Regions from separate parts of the Cellulosimicrobium sp. ES-005 genome, predicted to be linked through region 1. Evidence: riboswitches for the same ligand, from Rfam matches in the RefSeq annotation. Region 1 holds a riboswitch; the other holds the start of a gene.

Region 1 (15,206 bases):
GCGATGGCCTGCGGCCAACCTTGACCCAGATCTCCGCCGGCCTTCTTTGCTCCGCTCTCGGTTCGGTGCCTCCGAGTGCCCCCAGCGCGGCCCGCTGCCCGAGTCCACCGGTATGCCTCCGTTCTGACTGCCGCACGTATGCTCAAGCGCAATCCCGTGCGAGGAGTGTTCGAGCGACGGTGCAGGGCAGGGCGTTCTGGCAGCGTCGTCCGAGGGTATGAGGGTCGACCATCCAAGCCCACCGGTGCCGCCATCGAAGAAACCCACTCGCAGAATCCTGCGGCTGGGGCTTGCCGTGCGTCTGGGTCTCGCGTCCACACTCCCGGCGTCAGTCGGTAGTGCACTCACAGCCCGCTCCGTCCCGCAGCGGTGCGCAGTGCGTCGGCGGAACGGTGCAGCGCGGTGAGCTCGGCGTCGGACAGGGGCGTCGGCAGCAAGGTCCCGGCGCCGCCGTGGCTGACCATCGTCGGGACGGAGAGGCACACGTCGTCGATGCCGCGGTAGCCGTTCAGGAGCGAGGAGACCGGCATGACGCGGTGCTCGTCGTTGGTGATCGCCTCGACGATGCGGGAGGCGGCGAGGCCGATCGCGTAGGCGGTGGCGCCCTTGCCGGCGATGATGTCGTAGGCGGAGTGGACGACGTCGTGCGCGATGGCCCGGCGCACCTCCTCGGTCAGCGGCTCCCGGCCGTCGAACGGGTCGAGGTCCAGGAGCGGCACGCCGCCGATCGTCGCGGACGACCACAGGGGCACGGCGGTGTCACCGTGCTCGCCGGCGACGTAGGCGTGCACGTTCTGCACGGCCACGCCGACGTGGTCGGCGACGAGGTACCGGAACCGTGACGAGTCCAGCACCGCGCCGGAGCCGAGGACCTGCGCGCGCGGCAGCCCGGAGTACCGCAGGGCGGCGTAGGTGACCACGTCCACCGGGTTGGTGACCATGAGGTAGACGGCGTGGGGCGTGACCTCGACGAGCTGGAGCATGAGCGTGCGCGCCAGGCCGACGGTCCGGGCGGCGAGGTCGATGCGCGTCTGCCCGGGTTGCTGCTTGGCGCCCGCGGTGACGACGACGACGTCCGCGTCCGCGCAGACCGCGACGTCGTCGGAGCCCTCGACGCGCGCCATGGGCATGAACTGGATGCCGTGGGCGAGGTCGAGCGCCTGGGCGCGGACCTTGGCCGTGTCGACGTCGTACAGGACCACCTCCCGCGCCGCCCCGCGGATCAGGACGGCGTAGGCCAAGGTCGCGCCGACCGAGCCGGCCCCGACCACGGCGACCTTCGCCGTCGTGCCTGTCTGGATCCCGCCTGTCCCGGTTCTCGTCTCACCGGTCTGGATGTCGCTCCGCTCCTGCCTCACCGCAGTCACTCCCTCGTCGCGTGCGTCGCATGAGAAGTACGGGCCGCTTCCAGGCTAGGACGTCTCGGCGGACGGCGACGGTGGGAGCGTGCGACCGGCCCCCGCGCGGAGCCGGCCCACGGCGGCTCCTGGACGGGCGTCCACGGTCCGCGGGTCGACCGTCCGACAGAAACGCCCACGAGCGGGCGATTTTCGTTCGGACCCTGGCGTAAACACCTCCTGTCCAGGTAAGTTGCAGGAGACCGAACAAATCCCGGGATCCCAGCCCGGGCCGAAGAGCAACGAGGCCTTCATGAACGATCGATCGACACCCAGCGCGGCCTCCTCGGGCCGCTCGCTCGCCAAGACCTCGCCCGCACCGACCGCCCGCTCGCGCGTGGTCGCCGCCACCGCCGTCGTCGGGGCGCTCGCCCTGACCGTGGCCACCTTCGCGTCGCCCGCGGTGGCGGCGTCGCAGCCCACGGCGAAGCCGGCGGCCTCCGTCGCCGGGCCGTCGGACATCAACGGGTTCCGCAGCGTCGGCTACGTCATGGCCGACTCGCGCGTGACCCGCGACTTCCACGTGGCCGACCTCGTCCGCACCGGCGCGATCGAGGACCTCACGCACATCAACTACGCCTTCGGCAACGTCACGACCGACCTCGTGTGCGACATCGCCGACGTCCCCGGCGAGGGCGACCCCCTCAACGACTTCGTCGCGGAGGTCGCGGCCAAGGACTCCGTCGACGGCAAGGCCGACAAGCCCGGCCAGAAGCTCGCGGGCAACTTCAACCAGCTCAAGAAGCTGAAGGCCGTCAGCCCCGACACCAAGATCCTCATCTCGCTCGGTGGCTGGACCTGGTCCGACAACTTCTCCGAGGCGGCGTCCACGGCCGAGGGCCGCACCGCGCTCGTCGACTCGTGCCTCGACCTGTACATCGACGGCAACCTGCCGGTCGTCGACGGCAAGGGCGGCCCGGGCGCCGCGGCCGGCATCTTCGACGGCATCGACATCGACTGGGAGTGGCCGGTCACGGGCGGGGAGACGGCGAACGCCCGCCCCGAGGACAAGGAGAACTTCCTGCTCCTCATGGAGGAGTTCCGCACCGCGCTCGACGCGCGCGGCGCGGCGAACGGCGAGGACTACCTCCTCACGGCGTTCGCGCCGGCGGGTGGCTGGAACGCGGGCCAGGGCGGCTGGCTCGACCCGCGCCTGTTCGCCGTCGTGGACTTCCTCAACGTCCAGGGCTACGACTTCCACGGCGGCTGGGTGCCGAACCAGACGGGCCACCAGGGCAACCTGCACCCCGACGGCACGCAGAACTGGGGTCTCGGGCTCGACGGCGCGCTCGGCATGTACGTCAACGCGGGCGCCGACCCGTCGCAGGTCAACGCGGGCCTCGCGGCGTACGGCCACGGCTGGTACGGCGTCGAGGACGGCTCGCAGGGCTGGCAGCCCGCCGCGGGCTACGTCGGTACCAAGACGTACGCCGAGCTGCGGTCGTTCGACGGCGAGCAGTACTTCGACCCGGAGATCGGCGCGAGCTGGCTCTACGACGGCGACCAGTGGTGGAGCTACGACGACCCGGCGTCCGTGACGGCGAAGGCCGAGTTCGTCGCGACGCAGGGCTACGGCGGCGCGATGTGGTGGGACCTCTCGGGCGACTACCGCAACGAGCTGGGTGACGCGCTGGGCTCGACGTTCCGCGCGGCGACCCCCGGTCCCGGCGTGGCCGACGAGTGCGCGGTGCCCTGGTACGGCACGGGCGTCTACACCGGTGGCGAGGTCGTCTCGCACGAGGGCTCGGAGTACAAGGCCCAGTGGTGGACCCGTAACCAGGAGCCGGGCGCGTCCAACGCCTGGAAGAAGATCGGTCCCTGCGGCACGGCGCCCGAGGTCGAGGTCGCGGACTGCGCCCCGGCATGGTCGCGCGAGGCCGTCTACACCGGCGGTCAGACCGTGTCCCGCGCCGGGGTCAACTACACGGCCCAGTGGTGGACCCAGGGCGAGCTGCCCGGGTCCGTGACGTGGGGCTCGTGGGACCCGGTGGGTCTCTGCGCGTGATCTGACGGGTCGTCCGGGCGCGCGCATCGCCCGGACGACCACCGCACGACGACGGCGGGCCCGGTCTCAGGACCGGGCCCGCCGTCGTCGTTCGGGGACAGGCGCACCGACCAGGCCGCTACCTCGCGGACCAGCCCTCTACCTCGGCCGACCATGCCTCTACCTCGCGGACCAGCCCTCTACCTCGGGCGACCAGGCCTCTACCTCGGGCGACCGGGCCTCTACTTCGCGCGACCAGGCCTCTACTTCGCGCGACCAGGCCTCTACCTCGTCTGGCCAGGCCTCTACCTCGCGCGGTGGGCGTCGCCCTCAGCGCTGGGCGCGGACGTCGCGGCGTAGGTAGTTCCAGGCGAGGACGCAGCAGACGATGCCGTTGATCAGGCCCACCACCACGTCGGCCGGGCCGTGGGCGCCACGGTAGAGGCGGGACAGGCCCACCGCGAGCGGCACGAGGCAGCACAGGACCGTGACGACGACGCGCAGGACGGGGTGGGCGATGCGCTGCGCGAGCAGGGCGAGGGTCAGGTAGAACGCCGCGGACGCGCCGGTGTGGCCGGAGGGGAAGCTCGACGTGGGCGGCGCCTCGTCGAGCCGCGAGACGTCGGGGCGCGCGCGCCCGACGACGATCGACGACGTGAGGAAGATCAGGGCCTGGAGCGCGACGGCGAGCGCGGGCACGACGGCGAACCACCACTGCCGCGTGCGCCACCAGACGAGCGCGATGGTGAGCACCGTCCCGCCGATGATGAACTCGGTGGTCCCGATCAGCGAGAACAGGTCGGTCACGGTGTCCCAGAAGGGCGTGCGTCGCTGTTCGAGCCACCGGTTCACCCCGACCTCGCCGGGCAGGTCGCCCAGCGGACCGGTCACGAGGAACCCGGTCGCGACGATGAGGACCCACAGGACCGCGCCGGGGAGGAAGGCCCGGAGCCCGACGTCGCGCAGCACCTCCTTCGCGGTGGGTCGGGACGTGTCGAGCTCGTAGCGGTGCACGAAAGGATGCATCAGACCTCGTTCTTGGGAGCGGAGCCGGAAGAGCGGGCAGACCGGGCGGACGTCCACCCGTGGTAGCCGACGGCGGACGCCCCCGCGACGGCACCGCCGAAGAGGATGCCGCCGACGACGTCGGACGGGTAGTGCGCGCCGAGCAGCACGCGGTCGGCCGCGGTGACGAGCGCCAGCGCGGTCGCACCGCCGACGACGGCCACGCGGCCACGACGGCCGAGCAGCGGCCACACGAGCACCGTGAGGCTCACCCCGACGGCGGCGGCGTTCATCGCGTGCCCGGACGGGAAGCTGGACCCGGGTACGACGGTCACCGCGTCCTCGACGACGGGACGCGCGCGGTCGACGAGCTCCTTCGCGCCGAGCCCGAGCGCCCACGCGCCCCAGATCGTCCCGGCCGCCCAGGCTGCCCGTGTCCCGAGGCCGTGGCGCCGCCACGCCCAGAGGCACACGCCCATCGCGGCGAGGTTCATCCACCGTGCGGCGAGCACCTCCTGCCCCACGAGCAGGGTGCGCTCGAACGCGGGCCGCTCGCCGGTGAACCCGGTCGCCGCGGCGACGGCGGCGCGGTCGGCCCCGACGACGAGCCCCGACTCCGCGCGCACGAGCCACGCGAGCACGAGCACCGGGACGGAGGCCGCGATCCCGTACGCCGCGGCTCTCCCCAGCGCGCGCCTCCTGGCACGCCCGAGCGAGCGGCGCAGGGCAGGGTCGGCGGGCACCCCCGGACGGTAGCCGGGGCTACGGCCGTACGCCCGTGGAGAGGGGGCGGTTCCGTACCGACGGCCCGATCGTCGGCGGGGCTATTGCCGCACGCCCGTGGAGAGGGGTGTCAGCCCGAGCGGCTCAGGCGGGCAGGGCCGCGACCGCCTCGATCTCGACGAGAGCACCGGGCCGGCCGATCCCCACCCGGAGGACCGTCACCGCCGCGGGGTGCGGACCCCAGACCTCCCCGACGGCGGCGAAGCCCGCCATGAGGTCGGCCTCGGGGTCGAGGTAGACGGCGAGCCGCGCGACGTCCTGCGGCCCCGCGCCCGCTTCCGCCAGCACGGCGAGGACGTTGCGCAGCGCCTGCGCGGTCTGGGCCGCGATGCCGCCCTCGACGATCGCGCCCTCGGCGTCGGTCCCGTTCTGGCCGCCGACGTAGAGCGTGCGGCCGGTCTCGACGATCGTGCCCTGGGAGAAGGCCGGGTTGCGGTGCAGCCCGGCCGGGTTGAGGTGCGTGACGCTCGGCGTGGTCATGGTCGTCCCCTCCTGCGGTCTGGTCCTGAGGCGACCGACGCTACGCGCGGCCACCCACAGGCCCACGGCGGGCAAGGAGCCCGGCCCTCGCCTCCACCCAGGACCACGCCGGGCAAGGAGCCCGATCCGCCCCCACCCAGGACCACGACCCGCCCCCACCCAGGACCACGACCCGCCCACGATGAAACCCGGGGCACGGCCCCCGACGGGCCGTGCCGCCGTCGGCTGTGTAGGAAGGAGGGGTGAAGCAGTCAGCAGGGCTCGTGCTCTACCGTTTCCGTGACGACGTCGTCGAGGTGCTCCTCGGGCACATGGGCGGACCGCTGTGGGCGCGCAAGGACGCGGGCGGCTGGACGATCCCCAAGGGCGAGGTGGAGCCCGGCGAGGACGGTCACGCCGCGGCGCTGCGCGAGTTCGCGGAGGAGCTCGGCGTCCCGGCCCCGGCGGCGCAGGCGCCCGACCTCGACCTCGGCACCGTGCGTCAGCGTGCGGGGAAGCTCGTCGCGGCGTGGGCACGCGAGGCGGACCTCGACGTCGCGGCGATCTCCAGCAACACGTTCGCGCTGGAGTGGCCGCCGCGCTCGGGGCGGATGCAGGAGTTCCCCGAGCTCGACCGGGCCGGCTGGTTCCCGCTCGCACGGGCTCGCGGCCTCGTCGTCGCGGGCCAGGTCCCGCTGCTCGACCGCCTCGAGGAGCGGCTGGCGGACGCCCGCGACCCTGCCGTCGAGCCGTAGGCTCCGGGCGTGGCGCTGTATCACTACGGGCTCTCGAAGCCGCCGCGCGACCAGCGACGACGCCGCTGGTGGGCCGTCGCGGTGCTGGTGCTGTGCGCTCTGGTCGGCCCCTTCGTCGTGGCGGGCGCGGTCCAGGCCTGGCTCGCGGGCGACGTCGCCGAGGCCCTGATGCAGACCCTGGTCTCGATCCTCTGCCTCAGCGGGGTCGGGAGCGCGGTCTGGGGGTTCGTCGACTCGTTCCGCGGCGAGCGCCTGCCGGACGGCGGTCCGGGTCAGCCCAGCAGGTAGGGCGCCGCGGCGAAACCGGCGACGAGGCCGACGAGCACGACGGCGGCGGCGGACAGGTGCGAGTGCCGCGCGCGGCTCGCGGTGCGGCGGGCTGCCTCGGTCACGGTGGTCATGGCGGTCCTCTCGTCGGGGTGGTTCCAGGGAGAGAGACCGCGCCCGACGCGATCCATGACGCGGTTCCGGCCGACCTCGGCGCGATCTGCGTCACACCGCGGCGACCGGAACGCGCCGACCCTGGTGCAGCATCGTGCACCAGGGTCGGGTGGTTCGCTCGGGCAAGCGCGTGCGGCGGGGTCCTGCGTGCCCGACGAGGGCGTCAGGCGCGCAGGATCAGCGCGTCGCCCTGCCCGCCCCCGCCGCACAGCGCCGCCGCGCCGACGCCGCCGCCACGGCGCTTCAGCGCGAGCGCGAGGTGCAGCGCGAGGCGGGCGCCGGATGCGCCGACGGGGTGGCCGAGCGCGATGGCGCCGCCGTCGGTGTTCACGACGTCCGCGTCGATGCCGAGGTCCGCGACCGACTGCAGCGCGACGGCGGCGAACGCCTCGTTGATCTCCACGAGGTCGAGGTCCGCCGCGGCGATCCCCTCGCGCTGCACGGCGGCCTCGATGGCCCGCGCCGGTTGGGAGTGCAGCGAGTTGTCGGGTCCCGCGACCTGCCCCGCCGCACCGATCTCGGCGAGCCACGGCAGGCCGTTGCGCTTCGCGAAGGCGCGGCTCGCGACGACGACCGCCGCCGCGCCGTCGGACAGCGGCGAGCTCGACCCGGCGGTGATGGTCCCGTCCTGCACGAAGGCCGGGCGCAGCCGCTCCAGGGCCTCGAGCGTCGTGTCGGCGCGCACGCCCTCGTCGTGCTCGACGACGACCGGCTCGCCCCGCCGCTGCGGCACCTCGACGGGGGCGATCTCCTCGGCGAGGCGGCCGGCATCGCGCGCGGCCGCGGCCAGCTGGTGCGAGCGCAGCGCGAACGCGTCCTGCTCGGGGCGGCCGATGCCGCGCGTCGCGCAGCCGCGGTCGGTGAGCTCGCCCATGACCTCGCCGCTGAACGGGTCGTTCAGGCCGTCGTGCGTGAGCGAGTCGGCCATCGTCACGTCCCCGAACGCGAACCCGGCGCGCGAGCCCACGACCAGGTGCGGGGCGTTCGTCATGGACTCCTGGCCGCCCGCGACGACGACGCTCGCCTCGCCCGTGCGGACCAGCCGGGCCGCGTCGATGATCGCGGTGAGGCCCGAGAGGCACAGCTTGTTGATCGTCACGGTGGGCACGTCCCAGCCGAGGCCCGCGAGGATCGCGGCCTGGCGCGCGGGGCCCTGCTTGGCGCCCGCCTGCACGACCTGCCCGACGATCACCGTGTCGACCTGCTCCGGCGCGACGCCCGCGGCCGCGAGCGCGCCGCGGATCGCGTGCGCGCCGAGCTCGGCGGCCGAGAGCGAGGCGAGCGCGCCGCGGAAGCGCGCGAACGGGGTGCGTGCGCCGTGCAGGAGGACCGGGGTGACCTCGTCCTCGGGGGTGACGGCGACGTCGGGCAGGGGGCTGGCGGCGGTGCTCATGGGACTCCGATCCGGGGAGGGCGAGGAGACGGGGCGAACAGGAAGGAGCCCCGGCGCCGCGAGGAGGGGCGAGCGGCGCCGGGGAGCAGGGGGAGGGCGTGCGCCCTCGGGACCGTCAGACGAACGCGGAGACGCCCGTGATGTCGCGCCCGACGATGAGCGCCTGGACCGACTCGGTGCCCTCGTACGTGTGCAGGGCCTCGATGTCGGCGAAGTGCCGCGCGACGCGGTTCTGGAGCAGGATCCCGTTGCCGCCGAGGAGGTCGCGCGCGCTCGCCGCGACCTCGCGGGCCCCGCGCGTGCACGTGTACTTAGCGAGCGACGCCTGCGGGCCGGTGAGCGTCCCCGCCTCGTCGAGGCGCGTCATCTGCGCGACGAGGAGCTGGAGCTGCGTGATCGTCGAGAGCATCTTGGTGAGGCGCTCCTGGACCATCTGGTTCGCGGCGAGCGGGCGCCCGAACTGGACGCGCTGCGTCGCGTACGCGACCGCGGCCTCGTAGCAGGCCACCGCGTGCCCGACGGCGGCCCACGCCACACCGAGGCGCGTCGCGAAGAGCACGCGCGAGGTGTCCTTGAACGACCGCGCGCCGGGCAGGGCGTTCTCGGCGGGGACGAACACGTCGTCGAGCACGACGTGCGCCTGCCAGATCGCGCGGAGCGACACCTTGCCGGTGATCGTCGTGCCCGTGTAGCCGGGGGTGTCCTGCGGCACGACGAACCCGTGGACCTGGTTGTCGGCTCCGTCCTCGGCGTCGCCGACGAGGCGCGCCCACACGACCGTGATGTGCCCCGACGACCCGTTGCCGATCCACTTCTTCTCGCCGTTCAGCACGTAGCCCTCGACGCCGTCGCGCGTCTCCTTGCGCGCCGTCGTCTCGAGCGAGACGGAGTCCGAGCCGTGGGTGGGCTCGGTGAGCGCGAACGCGCCGAGGATCTCCCCGCGCGCCATGGGCTCGGCGTACCTCGCCCGCTGCTCGTCGGAGCCGAGCATCTGGATGCTGCGCAGCGCGAGACCGCCCTGGACGCCGCAGATCGTCGCGACGGAGCCGTCGCCGCGCGACATCTCCATCGCGGCGAGGCCCGCGCCGAGCAGGCTCACGCGCGGGCGGCCCTCGACGTCGACGCCGTCGCGCAGCAGGTCGAGCTCGCCCATGCGCTTGACGAGGTCGAACGGGACCTCGGCGCGCTCCCAGTAGTCGTCGATGACCGGGAGCACCTCGTCCTGGACGAACTGCCGGACGCGCTGCTGGTGGGCGCGGTCCTCCTCGGTCGCGTCGGCGAACGCGCCGGCGTAGTCGAGGTCGAGCGGGGTCGCGAGGTCGTAGGTGGGCTCGGTGACTCCGGGCATGATCGGGGTGGTAGGCATCGGTGCTCCCCTGGGAGGGCGGCTGGGGTCGGTCGTGCGCGACCGGCTCCGGCGCGGGTTCCCGGGTGCGGGCCCGGCGTCGGCGGCGGTCTCTCCCATAGTGCAGCGATACCCGGTATCAGTCAATCTGAGACGGCGTATCGCACCGGATCCACGGCGCCGTGCGATCTCGCGACCTCCGTCCTACCGTCGAGAGATGGCACTCGACCTGTTCGTGACGATGCACGTGCGCGACCACGACCCCGCGCGCGACTGGTACGTGCGCCTGCTCGGGTCGGACCCGACGTTCGTCGCGACGCCCACCGAGTCCGTGTGGGAGCTCGCCGAGCACCGGTGGCTCGTCGTCGAGCAGGTGCCCGAGCTCGCCGGCCACGGCGTCGTCACGGTGTTCCGCGACGACGTCGACGCGTTCCTCGCCGCGGCGTCGGGCCGGGGCATCGAGCCGGACCGCCGCGAGACCTACGACGGCGGGGTCGTGAAGACCGTGTTCCGCGACCCCGACGGCAACGAGATCGGGCTCAGCGGCGCGCTCCCGTCGTCGTAGGGTGCGCGCGTGACGACGACGGCCGACCGGGTGACCTGGGACGACGACGCCTCCGCGGGCGCGTGGATCGCGCCGCGCCTCGGGGAGTTCGGCCCGCGCGTCGACGGCACGGTCCCGCGCGGCTACGCGGCGTACGCGTGCGTCCCGCACCCGGGCTGGGACGACGACGTCACGCTCGCGACGCAGACCGACGCCCTGGCCGCGGCGCTCGCGCCCTTCACCGGCGACCAGCCCGTGCACCTCGCCCTGTGGACGGGCCACGCGTTCCTCTACGACCACGGCACCGACCCGCGCGCGAGCTCGGGGGTCGCGCCGCTCGTCGGGTGGCCCGAGGACGAGCAGCGGCCGACACCCGAGGAGATCGAGCGCGCGGTCGCCGAGGCGTGGGAGCAGCTCGCGCCGACGCTCGTCGAGCGCCCGGCCGCCCCGATGCTCCTGCTCCCGCACCGCGAGTACCACCTGTGGACGGGGACGCTCGCCGACGCCGGCGCGTTCCGCGACCACGAGCAGCCGCCCAACCTGTGGTGGCCGGAGGACCGGTCGTGGTTCGTCGGGACGGAGATCGACGCCGCCGCGACCTACGTGGGCGGGAGCGACGCGCTCGTCGAGGCGCTGTGCACGGACCCGGCGCTGCGTGCGAGCCGCGCCGCGCCGTCGGACCGGATGCTGTTCGAGGACTGACCCGCGGCTGCCCCGGCCGCAGGCACCCGGGTCAGGCGGGCGCGCCCGCCGCCTCGGCCTCGGCCGTCGCGCGCCGGTTGACGCGCCACCACACGAAGAACCCGACGAGCGTGAACGCGCCGTAGAACACGTACATGAACGCGGACGCGTAGAACCCGGCCGAGACGAGCAGCGGCACGCCCACGACGTCCACCGCGACCCAGATCAGCCAGAACTCGACCCAGCCCTTGGCCATGCCGTACGTCGCGAGCAGCGAGCCCATGAAGATCCACGCGTCGGCCCAGACGGGCTCGTACGACTCGAGCGCCCGGAACAGGGGCGTGAGCAGCGCCGTCCCGCCGACGAGCGCGACGAGGAGGAACGCGCGCTGGCGCCACGACGCCCAGCGCGGCACGACGGCGACGCCGTGGCTGTCGGCGTCGGTCTCGCCGAGCCGGGCCTGGGTCCGGCGCCACTGCACCCACCCGTACACCGACACGACGACGAACATGACCTGCCGCCCGGCCTGGCCGAGCAGGTTGACGGGGTTGGGCGTCGCGAAGACCGCGCCGAGGAACACCGTGAGCAGCAGCAGGTTGCCGACGATGCCCACCGGCCACGCCCACACCTTGCGCCGCATGCCGCCCAGCGCCGACGCCAGGCCGAACCCGTTGCCCACGATCTCGCGCCACAGCAGGTGCTGGTCGCCGATCGTCAGCTGCGCGTCGAACAGCGCGTGGATCAGGTCCATCGGATGTCCTCGTCCTCCCGGGCACGCGTGCTCCGGGGTGAGGGCGGGCGGCGGGGCCGGGCCACGAGGGCCCGACGGCGTCGCTCACCACGGCGAGGCCGAGACCCGTCGCGCGGGCTCGCGAGAGCCCGGCCGAGGACGGCCGCGCCGCACGTGCTTCCTCCCATCCGGACTGTCACCGTCGGTCCTGGAGTTCCACCAGGTCAACCGCGCGTGGGCGCGGGTCGCGGACTGTCACCGCCGGCTCGGAATTGCACCGACCCCGGAGCACGTTCGTGCGTACTGCGTTCTGCAACCGCTGATGCTACCGGCGCATTCCCCGACGCCGCGCCGACCGGTCACTCGATACGCGACATCGGCACATCCGACCGAGGTCGGCAGTCGCGATGACCGAACTCGGCAGAAGCTGCCGATCTCAGCTGGTCACGCGAGCGCGTCGCGGACGGCGCGCGCGACGTCGTCCGCGACGCCCTGCGCGTCCGCGTCGGCGTCCACCACGGTTACGACGACGCGGCGCGCCGTGGGCGTGCCGTCCCCGCTGCGCTCCTGGGCGGCGCCGTCGGGCGCGGCGTACCGGCCGACGGCGGCGCGGCGCAGGTCCGCGAACGCCTCCTCGAGCTGGGGGCGCAGGTCCTGGTCGGGGGAGCGCAGCCACCGGCGCAGGAGCGCGTTGTGGACGGCGACGACCGACGCGGCGAACGCGATGGACGCGGTCGACCGGCGCTCGTCCGGCGGGAGCGCGTCGCGCAGGTATGCGGTGAAGGCGCGCTCGTAGCGGTGCGTCGTGACGAGCTCGCGGTCGCGCAGCGCCGGCACCTGCTGGAGGAGCTGCCACCGCGCGAGCGACGTCTCCCGCTGCCCGACGTGGTGGTCGAACACGAGCCGCGCCGCGCGGCAGACCTCGACGTACGGGTCGACGGCGGGGTCCGGCGTGAGCCGGCCCTCCGCGTCGGGCACGGGCCGCGTCGCGGCGAGCATGACGACGACCTCGTCGAGCAGGAGCTCGTGGTCCGCGAAGACCACGTCCTCCTTGGAGCCGTAGCGGCGGAAGAAGGTGGCGCGGCTGACCTGGGCGGCGTCGGCGATCTCCTCGACGGTCGTCTGCTCGTACCCCTTGCGGGTGAAGAGCTCGATCGCTGCGTCGACGGCCTGGGCGTGGGTGCGGCTGCGGACGTCGGTCATGCACCGGACGGTACACCGGTCCCGCTCGCGCGCCCCTTCCGGCCGAGCGCCGGCGCTCCCTGCGGTCGTCCCCCGGGCCCGAAGGCCCGCACTCGGCAGTGGCGACCACGTGCGGCCGCCGGCTGGACGTTGGCCGGGCGCGTGCCGTGGGCAGCGGCGCCCGTGGTTCGACGGTAGACCTCCGGAGCGTCCGCGTCGATGGGCGGAGGGGCTGAAAACGGTGGCCGTCCACAGGCTGCGTGGCCGTCCACAATCCCGGTGCCCTGCCCGGCGTCGGATGACACCATGGCGCCCATGCTCGTGACCCTCGCCGCGACGGCGTCCCCGGGGACGCTCGACGACGCCACCGACCTCGGGTTCCTGCTGCACAAGCACCCGGACCGTGCCCAGGTGTTCGACCTGCCCGTGGGCCGCGCGCACGTGTTCTACCCCGAGGCGACGGCGGCGCGGTGCGAGGTCGCGCTGCTGCTCGAGGTCGACCCGGTCGGGATCGTGCGGAACAAGCGCTTCGGTAGCGGCGACGCCTTCGCCCTCGCGCAGTACGTCAACGACCGGCCGTACGCCGCGTCGTCGATGGTCGCCGTCGCGCTGGGCAAGGTGTTCGCGACGGCCATGGCGGGGCGGTGCGACGCCCGGCCCGGGCTGCCCGACGTCGAGCTCCCGCTGGAGCTGCACGTCCCGTCCCTGCCCTGCCGCGGTGGGCCCGACCTGGCGCGCCGGCTCTTCGAGCCGCTGGGCTGGCACGTGACGGCGACCGCGGAGCCGCTCGACCCGGCCGTCCCGGCGTGGGGCGCCTCGCGGTACGTCGACCTGCGCCTGCGCGGCACGCGACGGCTCGCCGACGCGCTCGCGCAGCTCTACGTGCTGCTGCCCGTGCTCGACGACGCGAAGCACTACTGGGTGTCCACGGACGAGGTGGACAAGCTCGTGCGCGCGGGCGGCGGCTGGCTCGCCGACCACCCCGAGCGCGCGCGGATCCTGCGCCGCTACCTCGCGCACCAGCGCCGCTACGTCGAGGACGCGACGGCGCGCCTCGCCGCGCTCGACGGCGCCGCACCCGCGGACGTGGCCGAGCCCGACGGCGAGGTCTCGCCCGACGGCGCGACGTCACCCGGGGCGGACGTGCCGGAGCCGCCGCTCGCCCGGCAGCGCGCGGACGCGGTGCTCGGGGTGCTGCACGAGGTCGGCGCGCGGACCGTCGTCGACCTCGGCTGCGGCGAGGGCATGCTCCTGCGCCGGCTCGCCGCCGACCGGACGTTCACGCGCGTCCTCGGCACCGACGTCTCCGCGCGCGAGCTCGAGCGCGCGGCCGCCCGGCTGCGCCTGCACGACGCGAGCGACGCCGAGCGCGAGCGCGTGCGCCTGCTCCAGTCGTCCCTCACGTACACCGACGACAGGCTCACGGGGTTCGACGCCGCGGTCCTCATGGAGGTCGTCGAGCACGTCGACCCGTCGCGCCTCGGCGCGCTGGCGCACGCGGTGCTGGGGCACGCGCGGCCGCGCACCGTCGTCGTCACGACCCCCAACGCGGAGTACAACGTGCACTACCCGAACCTGCTCGACGGGCCGGGCGGGAGCCGGGTGCGGCACCCCGACCACCGGTTCGAGTGGACGCGCGCCGAGCTGCGCGCGTGGGCGGGCGCCGCCGCGGAGCGGTACGGGTACGCGGTCGAGCACCGCGACGTCGGACCGCTCGCGCCGGACGTCGGGGCGCCCACGCAGCTGGTGGTCCTCACGCTCGTGCCGGAGGGGGCCGTCGTGCACGACGCGCCGACCGCGGCAGGAGCCGACACGCGCGAGGGGGAGGAGGCCCGATGAGCGAGCGGACGAGCGAGCCCGCGGCCGAGAACACGACGGAGCACGCGGCCGAGAGCGCGGGAGCGACGCGCGACCTGCGCCTCCCCGCGTCGAGCCTCGTGGTGCTCGTCGGCGTCTCCGGCTCGGGGAAGTCGACGTTCGCGCGCGAGCACTTCGGCCCGTACGAGACGGTGTCGTCGGACGTGTGCCGCGGCCTCGTGTCGAACGACGAGAACGACCAGGCGGCCACGAAGGCCGCCTTCGAGGTGCTCGAGACCATCGTGTCGAAGCGGCTCGACGCGAACCTGCTCACCGTCGTCGACGCGACGAACGTGCAGCGCGAGGCCCGCAAGACCCTCGTCGCCCTCGCGCGCGCCCACGACGTGCTGCCCGTCGCGATCGTCCTCGACGTGCCCGAGAAGGTCGCGGTCGAGCGCAACGCGGCGCGTGCTGACCGCGGGTTCGGCGCGCACGTCGTGACGCGGCAGCGCGCGGCGCTGCGGTCGTCGCTCAAGAGCCTGCAGCGCGAGGGGTTCCGCACCGTGCACGTGCTGCGCGGGGAGGAGGAGGTCGCGGCCGCGCGGGTCGTGCGCACGCCGCTGCTCACCGACCGTCGCGACGAGCACGGCCCGTTCGACGCGATCGGCGACGTGCACGGCTGTCTCGACGAGCTCGTGGCGCTCCTCGGC
Region 2 (15,206 bases), 1.8 Mb from region 1:
CCCTGCGGTCCACGGGCCACCCCAGCTCCAGGTTCGCCTGCACCGTGTCCAGACCCGCGTCCTGCAGCTCGTACGCCCCGATCTTCGCCAGCAACCCGATGCCACGCCCCTCGTGCCCCCGCAGGTACACCACCGCACCGCCCTCCGCCGCGACCCGCCCCATCGCCGCCTGCAGCTGCGGACCGCAGTCGCACCGCAACGACCCGAACGCGTCCCCCGTCAGGCACTCCGAGTGCACCCGCACCACCGGCACCACCTCCGGCCCCACGGCGCTCGCGGCCTCCGCACCGGCCTCACCGCGGTCTACCGAGCCGGCCGGGGCGACCGCAGGAACGAGAGCGACGTGCTCCGCCCCCGTCCGCAGGTCCCGGTACCCCACCACCCGGAACCGGCCGTGCGCCGTCGGAAGCTCCGCCGAGGCGGTCCGGTGCACCCGCCGCGCCAGCGCCTCACGGTCCGGCACCTCCACAGCCGCCGCCGGTGCCGGGTCGTGCACGCGCCGCCACGCCACCAGGTCCGCGATCGTGAGGAGCACCAGCCCGTCACGCTCCGCCAGGGCCGCCGCGTCCCCCAGCCGCATCATCGTCCCGTCGTCGTGCACCAGCTCCGCGATGCCCCCGACCTCGCCCCTCCCCGCCAGGCGCACCAGGTCCACCGCCGCCTCCGTGTGCCCCGCACGGTGCAGCACACCCCCCGGCACCGCCCGCAACGGCAGCACGTGACCCGGCCGGATCAGGTCCACCGGACCCGACGCCGGATCCGCCAGCACCCGCAACGTCCGCGCCCGGTCCTCCGCCGAGATCCCCGTCGTCACCCCCGTCGCCGCGTCCACCGTCACCGTGTACGCCGTGCGCCGCGGATCCTGGCTGTGCGGCACCATCAACGGCAGCTCCAGCGCGTCCGCCCGCGACGCCGGCATCGGCGCGCACAGGTACCCCGACGAGTGCCGGATCGTCCACGCCACCCACTCCGCCGACACCCCCTGCGCCGCGAACACCACGTCCGCCTCGTTCTCCCGGTCCGGCGAGTCCGCCACCAGCACCGGCCGCCCCGCCCGGATCTCCGCCAGCGCCTCCTCGACCGACCCCAGGCGCACGCCCCCCGACCCCTCCGGCACGGCGGCGCTCGCGGACGGCGCGCGTCCGCCCGTCACGACGCGCTCCCGGAGGTGGTGCCGGCACCGGAGCCCGACTGGAGCAGGCGCTCGACGTACTTCGCGAGCACGTCCACCTCGAGGTTCACCCGGTCGCCCGGGACGAGCCCGCCGAGGATCGTCGCCTCGAGCGTCGTCGGGATGAGGGAGACGCCGAACGTCCCGCCGTCCACCCGCGTCACCGTCAGCGACACCCCGCTCACCGCGATCGAGCCCTTCTCCGCGACGTATCGCGTCAAGCCCGCAGGCGCCGAGAACACCAGGTCGTCCCAGCGCTCGCCCGGGTCGCGGCTCACCAGCGTCCCCACACCGTCCACGTGACCCTGCACCACGTGACCCCCCAGCCGCGCGTCCGCCCGCACCGCACGCTCCAGGTTCACCGGCGAGCCCGCCACGAGGTCGCCCAGGGCGGTCCGGCGCAGCGACTCCGGCATCACGTCCGCCGTGAACGACCCGTCGCCGCCCAGGCCCGTCACCGTCAGGCACACCCCGTTGACCGCGATCGAGTCCCCCGGCGCCGCGTCCGACGTGGCGAGCGGCCCCTCCACCGTGAGCACCGCATCCGCTCCCTCGCCGCCCGGGAACCCGACGTCCCGAACCTTCCCGATCTCCTCCACGATCCCCGTGAACATCAGCCGACCCGTCCTTCCGTGCTCGTCCTGGACACCACCAGCGCGTCGTCCCCGACCCGCCTCACCTCGACCGTGCGGAACCGGTGCGCGTCGGCGATCGTCGCCACGCCCAGCCCGTCCACGACCCGCCGACCGCTCCCCAGCAGCACCGGGGCCACGTACGCGTGCAGCTCGTCCACCACGCCCGCCGCGAGGAATGCCGTCGCGAGCGTCGGGCCGCCCTCCACGAGCACGTGCCGCACCTCGCGCTCCCCGAGCCGTTCCAGCACGTGCCCGACGTCGCGCGTCAGCAGGTGCAGCAGCTCGCCGCCCTCCCCGCGCACGCGCGCCGCCGGCGGGATCCCCCGCAGCCCGACGACGACCCGCAGGGGCTGGTGCGCCGCGAGGGCCTCGGCGCTCGCGGCGTCGTGCGTGCGCACCCGTGCGGTGAGCGCCGGGTCGTCCGTGAGGAGCGTGCCCGTGCCGACGACGATCGCGTCGACCTCGGCGCGCACGCGGTGCGCGTGCTCGCGGGCCGCCGGCCCGGTGATCCAGCGGCTCGTGCCGTCCTCGGCCGCGACGTACCCGTCGAGCGTCGTCGCCGTCTTGAGCGTCACGTACGGCGTACCGCGTCGCACGGACGTCAGCCACACCCGGAGGAGCTCCTCGCCCTCGGCGGCGCGCAGGCCGCGCACGACGCGCACCCCGGCCGCGCGCAGGCGGTGCGCACCACCCGTCGCCACGGGGTTCGGGTCGTCGACGGCGTGCACGACCTCGGCCACCCCCGCGGCCACGAGCGCGTCCGCGCACGGCCCCGTGCGGCCGGTGTGGGCGCACGGCTCGAGCGTCACGACGGCGGTCGCGCCGGTGACGTCGACGCCGCGCGCCCGGGCGTCCGCGAGGGCGGCGGCCTCGGCGTGCGGCGTCCCCGCACCTGTGTGGTATCCCTCGGCGAGGACCGGCCGCGGGTGCGGGTCCACCGAGTCGGGCGCGGCGCCGTCGGGCAGGGCAGGGCCGTGCGGGGCGGGCCCCAGCAGGACGCAGCCGACCCGGGGGTTGGGTCCGTGCGCGGGTCCGCGTCCCGCGAGCTCGAGCGCGCGCGTCATCGCGGCGTCGATCGTCAGGGTCCTGGGGTGCTCGCCCATCGTCCTCCTCCCGGGCACGCGTGCTCCGGGGTGAGGGCGGGCGGCGGGGTCAGGCCTGGACGGGCCCGACGGCGTCGCTCACCACGGCGAGGCCGTCGCCGTCACGGACGGGTGCTCCGACGGGTCGCCGGAGCACCACGCCCAGGCGTGGCCGCGCCGCACGTGCTTCCTCCCATCCGGACTGTCACCGTCGGTCCTGGAGTTCCACCAGGTCAACCGCGCGTGGGCGCGGGTCGCGGACTGTCACCGCCGGCTCGGAATTGCACCGACCCCGGAGCACGTTCGTGCGTACTGCTGCTTCCAACCGAGCATGCTACTCGCGCATTCCCCGGGGCCCGCCTGTCCGCCTGCCGAGCAGACGTGACCGAACGACCCCTCCCCTCCGTGCTGTGTGGTGACCGGCCTCGGTAGGTCGGGGTCGTCATGACCGCTTGGCACACTATTTTTGTCGCTACGAGAGAGGGAGCCCGAAGTGCGGGCTCCCTCTCGGCCGGTCGTCAGTGTGCGTGCGCCGACGCCTCCGCCAGCTCGCGCAGCGCCTGGATCTCACCCGGCACGCTCTCCGCCCCGTACACCGCCGACCCGGCGACGAAGACGTTGGCCCCCGCGTCGGCCGCCCGCTCGATGGTCGTGCGCGACACTCCCCCGTCGACCTGGATCCACACGTCCAGCCCGGACTCACTCACGGCCTCGCGCGCCCGTCGGATCTTCGGGAGGGTCCCTTCGATGAACGACTGCCCGCCGAAGCCCGGCTCGACCGTCATGACGAGGATCATGTCGACCTCCGCCAGGAGGTCCAGGAAGGGCTCCACGGGCGTCGCAGGGCGCAGCGCGAGGCCTGCACGGGACCCGAGGCGCCGGAGCTCGCGTGCGAGCCGCACAGGGGCGGCAGCGGCCTCGGCGTGGAACGTCACCGACGCGGCACCCGCCTCCGCGTACGCCGGCGCCCAGCGGTCCGGGTCCTCGATCATGAGGTGCGCGTCGATCGGCACCGGCGACACCTGCGCCAGGCGCTCGAACACCGGCAGCCCGAGCGTGAGGTTCGGCACGAAGTGGTTGTCCATGACGTCGACGTGCGCGTAGTCCGCCGTCGAGATGGCGTTCAGGTCGCGCTCGAGGTTCGCGAAGTCGGCGGACAGGATGCTCGGTGCGATGAGGGCTGCCATGGCTCCAGCCTAGGGTGCCTCCGCCCGCCCCCGACGCTCGTAGGCTCGTCCCGTGAGCAGCCTCCCCTCCCCCGGCACCCGACGCCCACCTGCGCCGACAGGGCCGACAGGGCCGACACCGGTCCCCGCGGGCGTCCGGGTGCGCGCCGCCACGCGGGCCGACCTCGGCCGCGTCGCCGCGATCGCCGCGCCCTTCGTCCGCGACACGTGCGTGACGTTCGAGGAGGAGGTCTGGGACGTCCCCGCGTGGGAGCGCAAGCTCGACGACGTCACCGCTCGCGGCCTGCCGTTCCTCGTCGCCGAGGTCGACGGGCCGCCAGGTCCGGACGGCACGGGCCACCCGGTGGTCGCTGGCTACGCCTACGCGTCCGCATGGCGCCCGAAGCCCGCGTACCGACACACCGCCGAGGACACGATCTACCTCGACCCCGACCACACCGGGCACGGGATCGGCACCGCGCTGCTGGGCGCGCTGCTCGACGCGTGCGTCTCCGCAGGCGTCCGGCAGGTCGTCTCGGTCGTCGCCGACGTCCCCGAGGCGGCGGGCTCGCTCCCCCTCCACCGGCGCTTCGGCTTCGTCGAGACCGGCCGCCTCACCGCCGTCGGCTTCAAGCACGGCCGCTGGGTCGACACGATCCTGCTCCAGCGCTCCCTCTGACCCGGCGACGAGACCCTCACAGCCCGCCCGACGCGCCGAGGTAGAGGCGTGGTCGTGCCGTCGGGCACGACCAGGGCTCTACCTCGGCGAGCCGGGATCAGGCGAGGATGCCTCGGCGGAGGTCGGTGGTGCGCTGCTCGACGGTGCGCCAGGCGTGGCGGCTCACGCCGGGGTGGGCGTCGCGGTCGACGTCCGCGAGCGCCGCGAGGAGTGCGTCGAGGGTCTGGGTGACGGCGCGCTGGGCGCGGCGTCGGGGCAGGCCCCAGGTGGTGCCTTCGGTGACGAGGTGGTCGGCGGTGAGGCGGTCCATGTCGCGTTCTCCGGCGACGTCCATGGCGAAGACGCGGGAGGCGTGGTCGTGGTGGAGGTGCATGGAGACGTCGTAGGCGGGGGCGAGGCGGACGGTGCCGTCGGCGTGGCGGAGGACGGAGATGTTCTTGGCGTGGGCGTCGGTGTTGCCGAGGGCGAGGTTGAAGGTGGTGAGGGCGAGGAGGGGGTCGGGGCGGGTGCCGTCGTCGCGGAGGGTGCGGGCGATGGCGGCGAGGGAAGGGAAGCGGCGTCCGTGCTGGAACTTGCGTTCGGGGTCGCGGGTGTTGATGCCGAGGGCCTGGGCGGCGTCTTCCTGGTGGAGGCGGGCGGTGCCGCTGGGTTCGCGGGGGTCGGGGATGCGGTCGTAGCGGGTGACGACGATGGCGCGTTCGCCGTCGAACTCGGTGACGTGCGCGTCGACGGTGGTGAGGCCGACGCGGCGGGCGAGGTCGAGGGCGGCGGCTTCGGTGTTGACGAGGTCGGCGGTGGGTGAGTCGGAGGGGCGGGCGACCTTGAGGATGTGGGTGGTGGGGGCGGATCCGTGGGGGCGGGCCCAGCCGTGCTCGTCGTGGAGGAGGGTGATCTTGGGTTCCATGCCGGGCAGGGAGCTGGTGAGGTGCTTGCTTCGTCCGACGCCGCCGAATCGCGCGACGCCTTCTCGAAGGAGCCTGGCGACCGCGGCGTCGTCGAGCCGTTCGGCGGGAACGGATCGATGGCCGGCTTGGCCTGGAGGGCGCAGCTCTACGGCCCCGATGGTGTCGCCTGCGTACGCCGTGAAGAACGAGAGGTGGTCCTCGGGGTCGACGGCGGCTTCCATGGCCATCTGGTCGCGGGCGCGGCCCTCGGGCATGAGCCCGTCGAGCCATGCGGTGGCCCGGGCGGGGTGTGGTGGTTCGTCGGGTTCCATCGGGAGGAGGTGGGACAGCGTTCGCGCGCCGATCCCCCACCGTTCGTAGGCCTCGTCTGTCCATGTGAGGTCGACGCGATCGTCTCGTCGTCGCGTGAAGCGCCCGGCGTGAGTCCCGTAGAGCCAGAGGTCGAGCTCCTCGGCCCGTCTCACGATCGGTCCTCGAGGCGGAGGGAGATGTCGAGGTGGTCGAGGACCTCGAAGAGCCGGGTGATGTAGAGGTTGTCGACGCCGTTCTCGAGCTCGGAGAGATACTGGCGAGTGATTCCGAGGTCGTCGGCGAGCTCCGCCTGAGTGATGCCCTGCGCTCGCCGTACCCTGCGGACGGCCGCGCCGATGTCGCGCGCGCTCCGGGCGCCCGTCCAGTGTCCTGTCATCGCGTCTTCCCTCCTGCCAGCGAACCATGTCCGACTATCATGACACGGACTTCCGCCGAATATCCTGACAAAGGCACTGTGGCCTGGTCAGACGCGACGGAGGAGCGTGAGGTGCATGGCGTCGGTGCCGTGGACGTGCGGCCAGAGCTGGACGTCCTGGCGGTCGCCGAGCTCGATCGCGTCGCGCGCCTCGGGGCGCACGACGTCGCGCACGACGGCCGGGGCGTCGAGGACCTCGACGTCGTCGCGGCGGCGGAGCACGTCGGCGACGACGACCTGGGTCTCGGCGAGGTGCGGCGAGCACGTGACGTACCCGACCACTCCCCCGGGCCGGACGGCGTCGAGCGCGGAGTCGAGGAGCTCGCGCTGGAGCCCGGTGAGGGTCGCGAGGTCCGCCGGGGTGCGCCGCCACCGGGACTCGGGACGACGGCGCAGCGCACCGAGGCCGGTGCAGGGGGCGTCGAGGAGCACGCGGTCGTACGCACCCGGCTCGTCCTGCCCGACGGCGCGCCCGTCGCCCGTGCGCACGGCCTCCACGGCGTCCGCGGGCACGGCGGCGAGCGCGTTCTCCACGAGGCGTGCGCGGTGCGGCTGGACCTCGTTGGCGACGAGGCGTGCCCCGCGCTCGGCCGCGAGCGCCGCGAGGAGCGCGGCCTTGCCGCCGGGGCCGGCGCACAGGTCGAGCCAGCGCGCGTCGTCGCCGGTGGAGCCGGGCTGCGGTCCGGTGAGCGGTGCGGCGGCGAGCGCGAGCGCGACGAGCTGGCTGCCCTCGTCCTGGACGCCGGCGCGGCCGTCGCGCACGGCGCCGAACGCGGCGGGGTCGCCACCGTCAAGGGTGAGGGCGGTGGGCGCCCAGCGGGCGGGGGTGACGCGGTCGTCGCCGTCGGAGAGCTCGTCGGGGGCGGCGAGGCCGGGACGGGCGACGAGCGTGACGCGGGGGGCGTCGTTGTCGGCGGCGAGGAGGGCGTCGAGCTCGTCGACGGGGCGCCCGTTGCCGGCGAGGGCGTCGCGCAGAGCGCGGGCGATCCACACGGGGTGGCTCTGGGTAGCCGCGAGCGCCGCGAGGGCGTCCGGGGCGTCGTCGGCGATGGTGGTGAGCCAGTCGTCGAGGGGGGTGCGGGCGACGCGGCGCAGGACGGCGTTGACGAGCTGGGCGCTGCCGGCGCCGGTGCGCTCTCGGGCCAGGCCGACGGTCTCGGACACGGCGGCGTGCTGGGGCACGCGCATGCCGAGGAGCTGGTGCGCGCCGAGCCGCAGGACGTCGAGCACGGGCGGGTCGAGGCGGTCGAGGGGGCGGTCGAGGCACAGCGCGAGGATCGCGTCGTAGCGCCCGCGCAGGCGCAGGGTGCCGTAGGCGAGCTCGGTGGCGAACCCGGCGTCGCGGCCGCGGATGCCGCGCTCGCGCAGCAGCGGGGGCAGGACGAGGTTGGCGTAGGCGTCGGATCCGTCGACCTGGCGCAGGACGTCGTAGGCGACGGCGCGGGCAGGGTCGGTGCCCTTGCGGCGCTGGGAGGGTGCGTGCGCGCTGCGGGACGTCTCGCCCCGGGAGCGGGCGGCGCCGCGCTGGCGGCCGCGGGCGTCGCGGCGCGCGTCGGCACGGCGGTCCTGGCCACCGGCGGACCTGTTCGAACGGGCGTTCGAGCCGTTGCGCTCGGCCTCTCCGCGCGCATTCGAACGCGCGTTCGACTCGCGGTCGTCCCGCGCGGGTCCGTTCGCCCGATCGTTCGAACGTGCGTTCGATCCCCTGGTCGACGGCGGGCGGTCCATGGCGTCGCGGTCGCGGTCCGCGGGCGTGCCGCCGCTCATCGGGCGACCTCCGCGCCGAGCACGAGCTCTTCGGGGAGGCGTGCCCCGCGCGCCCAGTCGGCGGCGGGCATCTGCTTCTTGCCGACGGGCGCGACGTCCCCGAGCCGGACGGCGTGCGTCGCGGTGCCGACGAGCACCTCCTTCTTCCCGGCGCGCACCTGCCCGGGGGCGAGGTCCGTGACGTCGGGGCGCGGCGTCACCGGGCCGAGGCCGAGGCGGGCGCGCGCGCCGTCGGGACCGGGGACCGTGGTCCAGGAGCCCGGCGCCGGGGTGCAGCCCCGCACGAGGCGGTCGACCGCGAGCGCCGGGTGGTCCCAGCGCACCTCCGCGTCGGCGGGCGTGAGCTTCGCGGCGTGGGAGACGCCGTCGGCGGGCTGGGGCTGCGGGCGCAGGGTCCCGTCCTCGAGCGCGTCGAGCGTCGCGACGAGCAGCCCCGCGCCGGACACGGCGAGGCGGCCGAGGAGGTCCCCGGCGGTGTCGCGAGGACGGATGGTCTCGGTCGTCGTGCCGAGGGTGGGGCCGGAGTCCAGGCCCTCCTCGATGAGGAACGTCGTGGCGCCGGTGACCTCGTCCCCGGCGATGATCGCGCGCTGCACGGGCGCGGCGCCGCGCCAGGCCGGCAGGACGGAGAAGTGCAGGTTGACCCACCCGTGCCGCGGCACGGCGAGCACGTCGGGGCGCAGGATCTCCCCGTACGCGACGACGGGTGCCGCGTCGACGTCGAGCTCCGCGAGGCGCGCGAGGAACTCCTCGCCGCGGGGGCGGTCGGTGATCACGGGGATCCCGGCCTCCTCCGCGCGCACGCGGACGGGGCTCGGGGTCAGGCGCCGTCCCCGGCCCGACGGCGCGTCGGCGCGCGTGAGGACGGCGACGACGTCGTGGCGGGAGTCGAGGAGGGCGTCGAGGGACGGGACCGCGGTATCCGGGGTCCCGGCGAACAGCAGGCGCATGGGCCCGAGTCTAGGTCGCGCGGCGCTCCCGACCGCGCGGTCGGGAGCCGCGCTACCCGAGCGCGGGAGTCTCCTCGTGCCCTGGTCCGCCCACCGTCCGCGCGCCGAGCGGCACGTCCAGGGGACGTCCACCCGGCGCGAGATCGCCGCCTCGGGGCACACGAACCCTCCTCCGGTCGCCGGACGACCACCCGCACGGTGATCTCGACCGCGTCGTCGCTCTCGACGACGTCGACGCCCGCGTACTCCTCGCAGGCGGCGCCGTGCTCGACCACGATCGGCAGCACGTCCCCCGCGAGGTCCGCGTCCGGAGCGACGTGCCACCGTGCGGTCGCGCTCGGCGCGCCGTCGGAGCAGGCCGCGAGCGCCGCCACCACGAGCAGCGCGGACGCCATGAGGGCCGGTCGCCGAGCGGGGAGCACGGCTCTCATCCCAGCAGACGCCGCGCACCCGCGGAAGGGTCGGCGCCCGTCAGCCCAGGGACCCCGGTCGACCACCTCCGGCCCGCGCGGTGCGGGACGCGCCACGGACGCCCGCGGCGACCGTCACCGCGCGACGGGCACGCCGAGGTCACGCAGGGCGGCGCGCAGGCCGGGCGTGCCGTCGAAGAGGTGCGTGCGCAGGCCGAGCCGGGCCGCGGCGTCGATGTTCGCGGGACTGTCGTCGGTGAAGAGCGTGCGCGCCGGGTCGAGGCCGAACCGGTCGACCGCGAGCGCGAAGATCGCGGGATCGGGCTTGGCGAGACCCTCGCGCCCGGAGACGAGGACGTCCTCCATGAGGGTCGTGGCCGGGGCGGCGGGCCCGGCGTGGGGGTACAGCTCGGCGGACCAGTTCGTCAGCCCGTAGAGGCGCAGCCCGAGGTCGCGCAGCTCGCGCACCAGCTCCTCGGAGCCCTCCACGGGGCCGGTGAGCGTCGCGGGGAACTCCGCGACGTAGCGGTCCAGGAGCGCCACGTGGTGCGGGTGGGACGCCGCGACGGCGGCGCGCGCGTCCGCCCACGTGGCCCCGGCGTCGCGCTCGTGGTTGAGGACCCGGAAGTCGACGTCGGCGAAGAACGCGTCGACCACCTCCCGCTCCAGCCCGGCGTACGCGCCGTACGGGTCCCAGCCCACCAGCACGTTGCCGAAGTCGTACAGCACGGCGTCGATCGCGCGCTCGGGGGTGCCGCTGGTCGGCGCGGGGTGGTGAGTCGTCACAGGATCTCCTTCGGGTCGAGCTCCACCCGCACGCTACCCGGCTCCCGGCGCGCCGACCGCACCGCGAGGGACGCGGCGAGCTCACGCGCGAGCCGCCGGCCGTCGCGCACGGGCACCCGCACGACGGCGCGCACGGGTGGGGCGTCCAGCATCCCCGGCCCCGGGCCGTCGACGGCCCCGCTCCCTGGGCCGCCCGCCCCCGGCGCCCGCCCGCGCGGCGGGGGCGCGGGCACCTCCACGGGACCGAGGACGGCGTCGGGCCGCGCCAGCTCCACCCGCCCCAGCAGCGCCGCGACGGCCGGGCGGTCCCCCGTCACCGCCGCCACCCGGACGGCGGGCGGCAGGGACAGCTCGGCCCGCTCGTCGAGCTCCCGGTCCGCGAGGAGCGCCGGGTCCCAGCGCACGAGCGCGTTGGTCGGCGCCGGGGCGGCGTCGCCGACGAGCAGCACCTGCCCGCCCGCGGTCGCCGGACGCACGAGCGCCGCCGCGGCGAGCCAGCGCGCGAGCGCGTCCTGCGCGACGTCCAGCCCGACGTGCGCGGTGCTCACGGCGGCGTCGAGCAGGAGCGCCGCCGCGTACCCGCCCTCGGCGACCGGCTCCGCACCCGGCGTCGCGACGACGAGCGCCGGTCGGGACGACACCGCGCCCAGCACGCCGCCCGCCGCGGCCGCGCCGGACACCTGCACGGGCACGCCCGCGAACGCGCGTCCCAGCTCCTCCGCCGTGCGTTGCGACCCCACGCGCACCGACCGCAGCCCCGTCCAGTGGCACTCCGCGCACGACCAGCCGCCCGCGAGCGCCCCGCACCACGCGCACTGCGGCGTCGCCTGCGGGCCGGACAGCGCGAGCGGGCCGTGGCACACGGTGCAGCGCGCCGGCGTGCGGCAGCGCCCGCACGCGACGACGGGCACGTACCCCGAGCGGGGCACCTGCACCAGCACCGGCCCCTGCTCGAGCGCGGAGCGAGCCGCGCGCCACGCCGCGGTCGGGATGCGGGCCGCGGCGCCCGGGCCCTCGGCGGCGAGCTCCACGGAGGTCAGGGCGCGGACCCGGGGCGCCCGTGCCCGCACGACATCGCGCGGCGCCGCCAGATCGTGCGCCCAGCCCCGGGTCACGAGCGCGTGCGCCGCGACCGTGCGGCCGTGCGACCCGAGGAGGAACGCGGCACCCTCCTGGTCGCTGCGCAGCGCGAGCACCTCGCGCGCGTGCGGGTAGGGGGCACGCGGCTCGGCGAGCGTGTCCTCGCCGTCGTTCCAGCACACCACGAGACCGAGGTCCGCCACCGGGGCGAACGCCGCCGCCCTGGTCCCCACGACGACCCGCGCCCGGCCGTGCAGCACCGCGAGGAAGCCGCGGTACCGCGGCGCCGGTCCCTCGTCCGCGGTGAGGCGCACCACCTCGCCCCCGGTCGCGGCGTCCCACGGGGGCAGCCCCGCGGCGTCCAGGGCGGCGCAGACCTGGTCCACGTCCCGCGCGTCGGGCACGACGACGAGCGCCCCCCGGCCGCCCGACCGGGCCGCGCGCACCGCCTCCGCGACGGCCGCGGCCCAGTGCGTCACGGGCAGCGGGTCCGCCGCCCGGCGCACCCGCGCGGCACCCTTCCCGCGCTCGACCGGCCCCGGCACCGAGGCAGGAGGGGCGGGCGGCGCGAGGCCCGGCAGCGCGGTCCACACCGCCCGTGGCGCGCCCCCGCCCGCGACGTGCGCGAGGAACGCCGCGCCGGCGCGGTACGGGGCCCACACGGACCCGCCGGACGCCGCACCGGACCCTGCGGCCTCTGACGGGGCGGGGTGTGCCGCGCCGGACTCGCCCACCGGCGTCGTGCCCCCCGCGGCGCCGCTCCCGGGTGCCGCGGCGACGGCGGCCGCGAGCGCCTGCTCGGCGCGCGCGTGCCGGGGCGGGACGGCGAGGCGGAGCACGTCCGACAGAGTGCCCGCGTAGTGGTCGGCGACCGAGCGCGCGAGCCGCGCCACGGCCGGCGAGAGCACCGGCTCCGGCGAGACGACCCGGCGCAGCGGCAGCAGGCGGCCGTCGTGGTCGGAGCGCTCGGTCCGCTCCAGGACGTACCCGTCGACGTCGCGTCCGGCGAACCGCACCTTGACCCGCACGCCGGGCTGCGCGTCGTCGGACATCGTGGCGGGCACGAGGTAGTCGAACGCGCGGTCCAGGTGCGGGGGCGCCAGGTCGAGCGCCAGGCGCGCGACGGGCAGGTGCGCCGCGACCTGCTGGGACGCCGGGACGGCCGGGCGCCGTGCCGCGGGCGCCGAGACGCCCGGCAGGGTGTCCTGCACCGCCTGCGCCGTGTCCTCGGGCTCGCTCACGACGTCATCGAACCACGCGCCGCCGTCACGACCGGGCGGGCGGGCGGCACCTCGCCGAGCGCGCGGACGCTCGGGCACGCCAGCAGGTCGACCGGCAGGCGAGCCGGCGCGGCCGTGCGAAGCCGGGCCGGGCTCGTCACACCTGGGACTGCAGGTCCGCGACGCGGTCCGTGCGCTCCCACGTGAACTGGTCCAGCTCGCGCCCGAAGTGCCCGTACGCGGCCGTCGCGGCGTAGATGGGGCGCAGCAGGTCCAGGTCGCGGATGATCGCCGCGGGCCGCAGGTCGAACACCTCGCGGATCGCGGCCGTGATGCGCTCGACCGGCACCTTCTCCGTGCCGAACGTCTCCACGTACAGGCCCACGGGGTGCGCCTTGCCGATCGCGTACGCGACCTGCACCTCGCAGCGGCGCGCGAGGCCCGCCGCGACGACGTTCTTCGCGACCCAGCGCGTCGCGTACGCGGCGGAGCGGTCCACCTTCGACGGGTCCTTGCCGGAGAAGGCGCCGCCGCCGTGGCGGGCCATGCCGCCGTAGGTGTCCACGATGATCTTGCGGCCCGTCAGGCCGGCGTCGCCCTGCGGGCCGCCGACGACGAAGGTGCCCGTCGGGTTGACGAACAGGCGCGTCTCGCGCGTGTCGAGGTCGACGCCCGCGGCCTCGAGGACCGGCGCGACGACGTCGTCCGCGACGAGCCGGTGCAGCGCGTCCTGCCGCACGTCCGGGTCGTGCTGCGTGGACAGGACGACGGTGTCGAGCGTGACCGCACGGTCGCCGTCGTACCCGATGGTGACCTGCGTCTTGCCGTCCGGGCGCAGGCCCGGCACCGTCCCGTCGCGGCGCACGAGCGCGAGACGCTCCGCGAGGCGGTGCGCGAGCCAGACCGGCAGCGGCATGAGGCTCGGCGTGTCGTCGCTCGCGTACCCGAACATCAGGCCCTGGTCGCCCGCGCCCTGCGCGTCGAGCGGGTCGTGGTCGCGCTGGTCGTCGCGCTCCTCGAGGCTCTTGTCGACGCCCTGCGCGATGTCGGGCGACTGCTGCCCGATCGACACGGAGATGCCGCACGAGTCCGCGTCGAAGCCGATCGCGGACGACGTGTACCCGATGCGGCGCACGACGTCGCGCACGATCTGCGGGATCTCGACGTACGCGTCCGTGGTCACCTCGCCCGCGACGTGCACGAGGCCCGTGGTGACCATTGTCTCGACCGCCACGCGGGACGTCGGGTCCTGCGTCAGGAGCGCGTCGAGGATGGAGTCGGAGATCTGGTCGCAGACCTTGTCCGGGTGCCCCTCGGTGACGGACTCGGACGTGAACAGACGCAGATCAGCCATGCCGCACAGCCTACTGTCCCGAGGCGTGGGCGCGGGCATCCGGTAGGCGAGACGAGACGCGGGTCACTCGACCCGTGCGACCCCGTCGTCCGCCGTCGCCGCGGCCACCCGGCCCGCGACGACGTCCCACACGGCGTCCGCCACCGCGCGCTTGGTGCCCCCCGCCGTCGCGACGACGTCGCCGGACCCGTCGACGACGGTCACGTCGTTCGCGTCGACGCCGAACCCGAGGCTCTCGCCCACCGCGTTCACGACGAGCAGGTCCGCGCCCTTGCGGCGCGCCTTCGCCCGGCCGTGGTCGAGCACCGAGCCGTCCGCGTCGCCCGTCTCGGCCGCGAACCCCACGACGACCTGGCCGGCGCGCAGCCGGTCGTGCGCGAGCTCGGCGAGCACGTCCGGGTTCTCGACGAGCGCGATCGGCTCCGGCCCGCGGCCCGGCACCTTCTTGATCTTCGCCCCGGGTGCGTGCGCCGGGCGGAAGTCCGCGACCGCAGCGGCCATCACGACGACGTCCGCCGACGCCGCCGCGGCGCGCACCGCGTCGCGCAGCTGGGCCGTCGTCTCGACCCCGACCACGTCGTCCAGGCCGGCGTCCCGCACCAGCGCGGCGACGTCCGGGGCCAGGTTCGCCGCGACGAGCGTCACGTGGGCGCCCCGCGCCCGCGCCGCCCGCGCGAGCTCGACCCCCTGGCGCCCGCTGGACCGGTTGCCGATGAAGCGGACCGGGTCGATCGGCTCGCGCGTGCCGCCCGCGGAGACCACGACCCGACGACCCGCGAGGTCGCGCACCGGCGCCGGTTCCCCGCTGGCGCCCGCCTCGTCGTCGGCGCCCCCCGCGACGGCCAGGGCGACACGCGCGATCTCGTCGGGCTCGGGCAGGCGCCCCGGGCCCGTGTCGGCACCCGTCAGACGGCCCGACGCCGGCTCGATCACGTGCACGCCGCGCTCGCGCAGCGTGGCCACGTTCGCGCGCGTGGCCGGGTGCTCCCACATCTCGGTGTGCATCGCGGGCGCCATCACGACCGGGCAGCGCGCGGTCAGCAGCGTCGAGGTCAGCAGGTCGTCCGCCCGGCCCGACGCCGCCCGCGCGAGCAGGTCCGCGGTCGCGGGCGCCACGACCACCAGGTCGGCGCCCTGGCCCAGCGCGACGTGCGGCACGTGCTCCACGTCCTCGAACACCTGGTCCGTCGCGGGCTCGCCCGACAGCGCCTCCCACGTGGGCGCGCCCACGAACCGCAGCGCCGACGCCGTGGGCACCACGCGCACCCGATGCC

What was found. A riboswitch is a leader RNA that binds a small molecule or an ion and turns the genes downstream of it on or off. The one in region 1 is predicted to bind FMN.
Region 2: another riboswitch for FMN. It lies ahead of ribD (bifunctional diaminohydroxyphosphoribosylaminopyrimidine deaminase/5-amino-6-(5-phosphoribosylamino)uracil reductase RibD); the one in region 1 lies ahead of pnuC (nicotinamide riboside transporter PnuC).

Annotation. Positions count from the first base shown of each region.
Region 1 is NZ_CP159290.1:328,389-343,594, forward strand. Features, by position in the region: gene ABRQ22_RS01415 (L-lactate dehydrogenase) at 345-1,337, opposite strand; gene ABRQ22_RS01420 (glycosyl hydrolase family 18 protein) at 1,651-3,402, shown strand; gene ABRQ22_RS01425 (phosphatase PAP2 family protein) at 3,712-4,407, opposite strand; gene ABRQ22_RS01430 (phosphatase PAP2 family protein) at 4,407-5,129, opposite strand; gene ABRQ22_RS01435 (RidA family protein) at 5,254-5,649, opposite strand; gene ABRQ22_RS01440 (NUDIX domain-containing protein) at 5,892-6,383, shown strand; gene ABRQ22_RS01445 (hypothetical protein) at 6,393-6,671, shown strand; gene ABRQ22_RS01450 (hypothetical protein) at 6,656-6,784, opposite strand; gene ABRQ22_RS01455 (acetyl-CoA C-acyltransferase) at 6,988-8,217, opposite strand; gene ABRQ22_RS01460 (acyl-CoA dehydrogenase family protein) at 8,333-9,583, opposite strand; gene ABRQ22_RS01465 (VOC family protein) at 9,780-10,127, shown strand; gene ABRQ22_RS01470 (hypothetical protein) at 10,137-10,808, shown strand; gene pnuC (nicotinamide riboside transporter PnuC) at 10,840-11,538, opposite strand; FMN riboswitch at 11,688-11,813, opposite strand; gene ABRQ22_RS01480 (TetR/AcrR family transcriptional regulator) at 11,962-12,720, opposite strand; gene ABRQ22_RS01485 (3' terminal RNA ribose 2'-O-methyltransferase Hen1) at 13,015-14,538, shown strand; gene ABRQ22_RS01490 (polynucleotide kinase-phosphatase) at 14,535-15,206, shown strand, end outside.
Region 2 is NZ_CP159290.1:2,080,277-2,095,482, forward strand. Features, by position in the region: gene ribB (3,4-dihydroxy-2-butanone-4-phosphate synthase) at 1-1,096, opposite strand, end outside; gene ABRQ22_RS09110 (riboflavin synthase) at 1,150-1,785, opposite strand; gene ribD (bifunctional diaminohydroxyphosphoribosylaminopyrimidine deaminase/5-amino-6-(5-phosphoribosylamino)uracil reductase RibD) at 1,785-2,909, opposite strand; FMN riboswitch at 3,068-3,193, opposite strand; gene rpe (ribulose-phosphate 3-epimerase) at 3,407-4,075, opposite strand; gene ABRQ22_RS09125 (N-acetyltransferase family protein) at 4,128-4,733, shown strand; gene ABRQ22_RS09130 (HipA domain-containing protein) at 4,831-6,102, opposite strand; gene ABRQ22_RS09135 (helix-turn-helix transcriptional regulator) at 6,099-6,326, opposite strand; gene ABRQ22_RS09140 (transcription antitermination factor NusB) at 6,414-8,132, opposite strand; gene fmt (methionyl-tRNA formyltransferase) at 8,129-9,082, opposite strand; gene ABRQ22_RS09150 (HAD family phosphatase) at 9,628-10,278, opposite strand; gene ABRQ22_RS09155 (primosomal protein N') at 10,275-12,599, opposite strand; gene metK (methionine adenosyltransferase) at 12,736-13,932, opposite strand; gene coaBC (bifunctional phosphopantothenoylcysteine decarboxylase/phosphopantothenate--cysteine ligase CoaBC) at 13,996-15,206, opposite strand, start outside.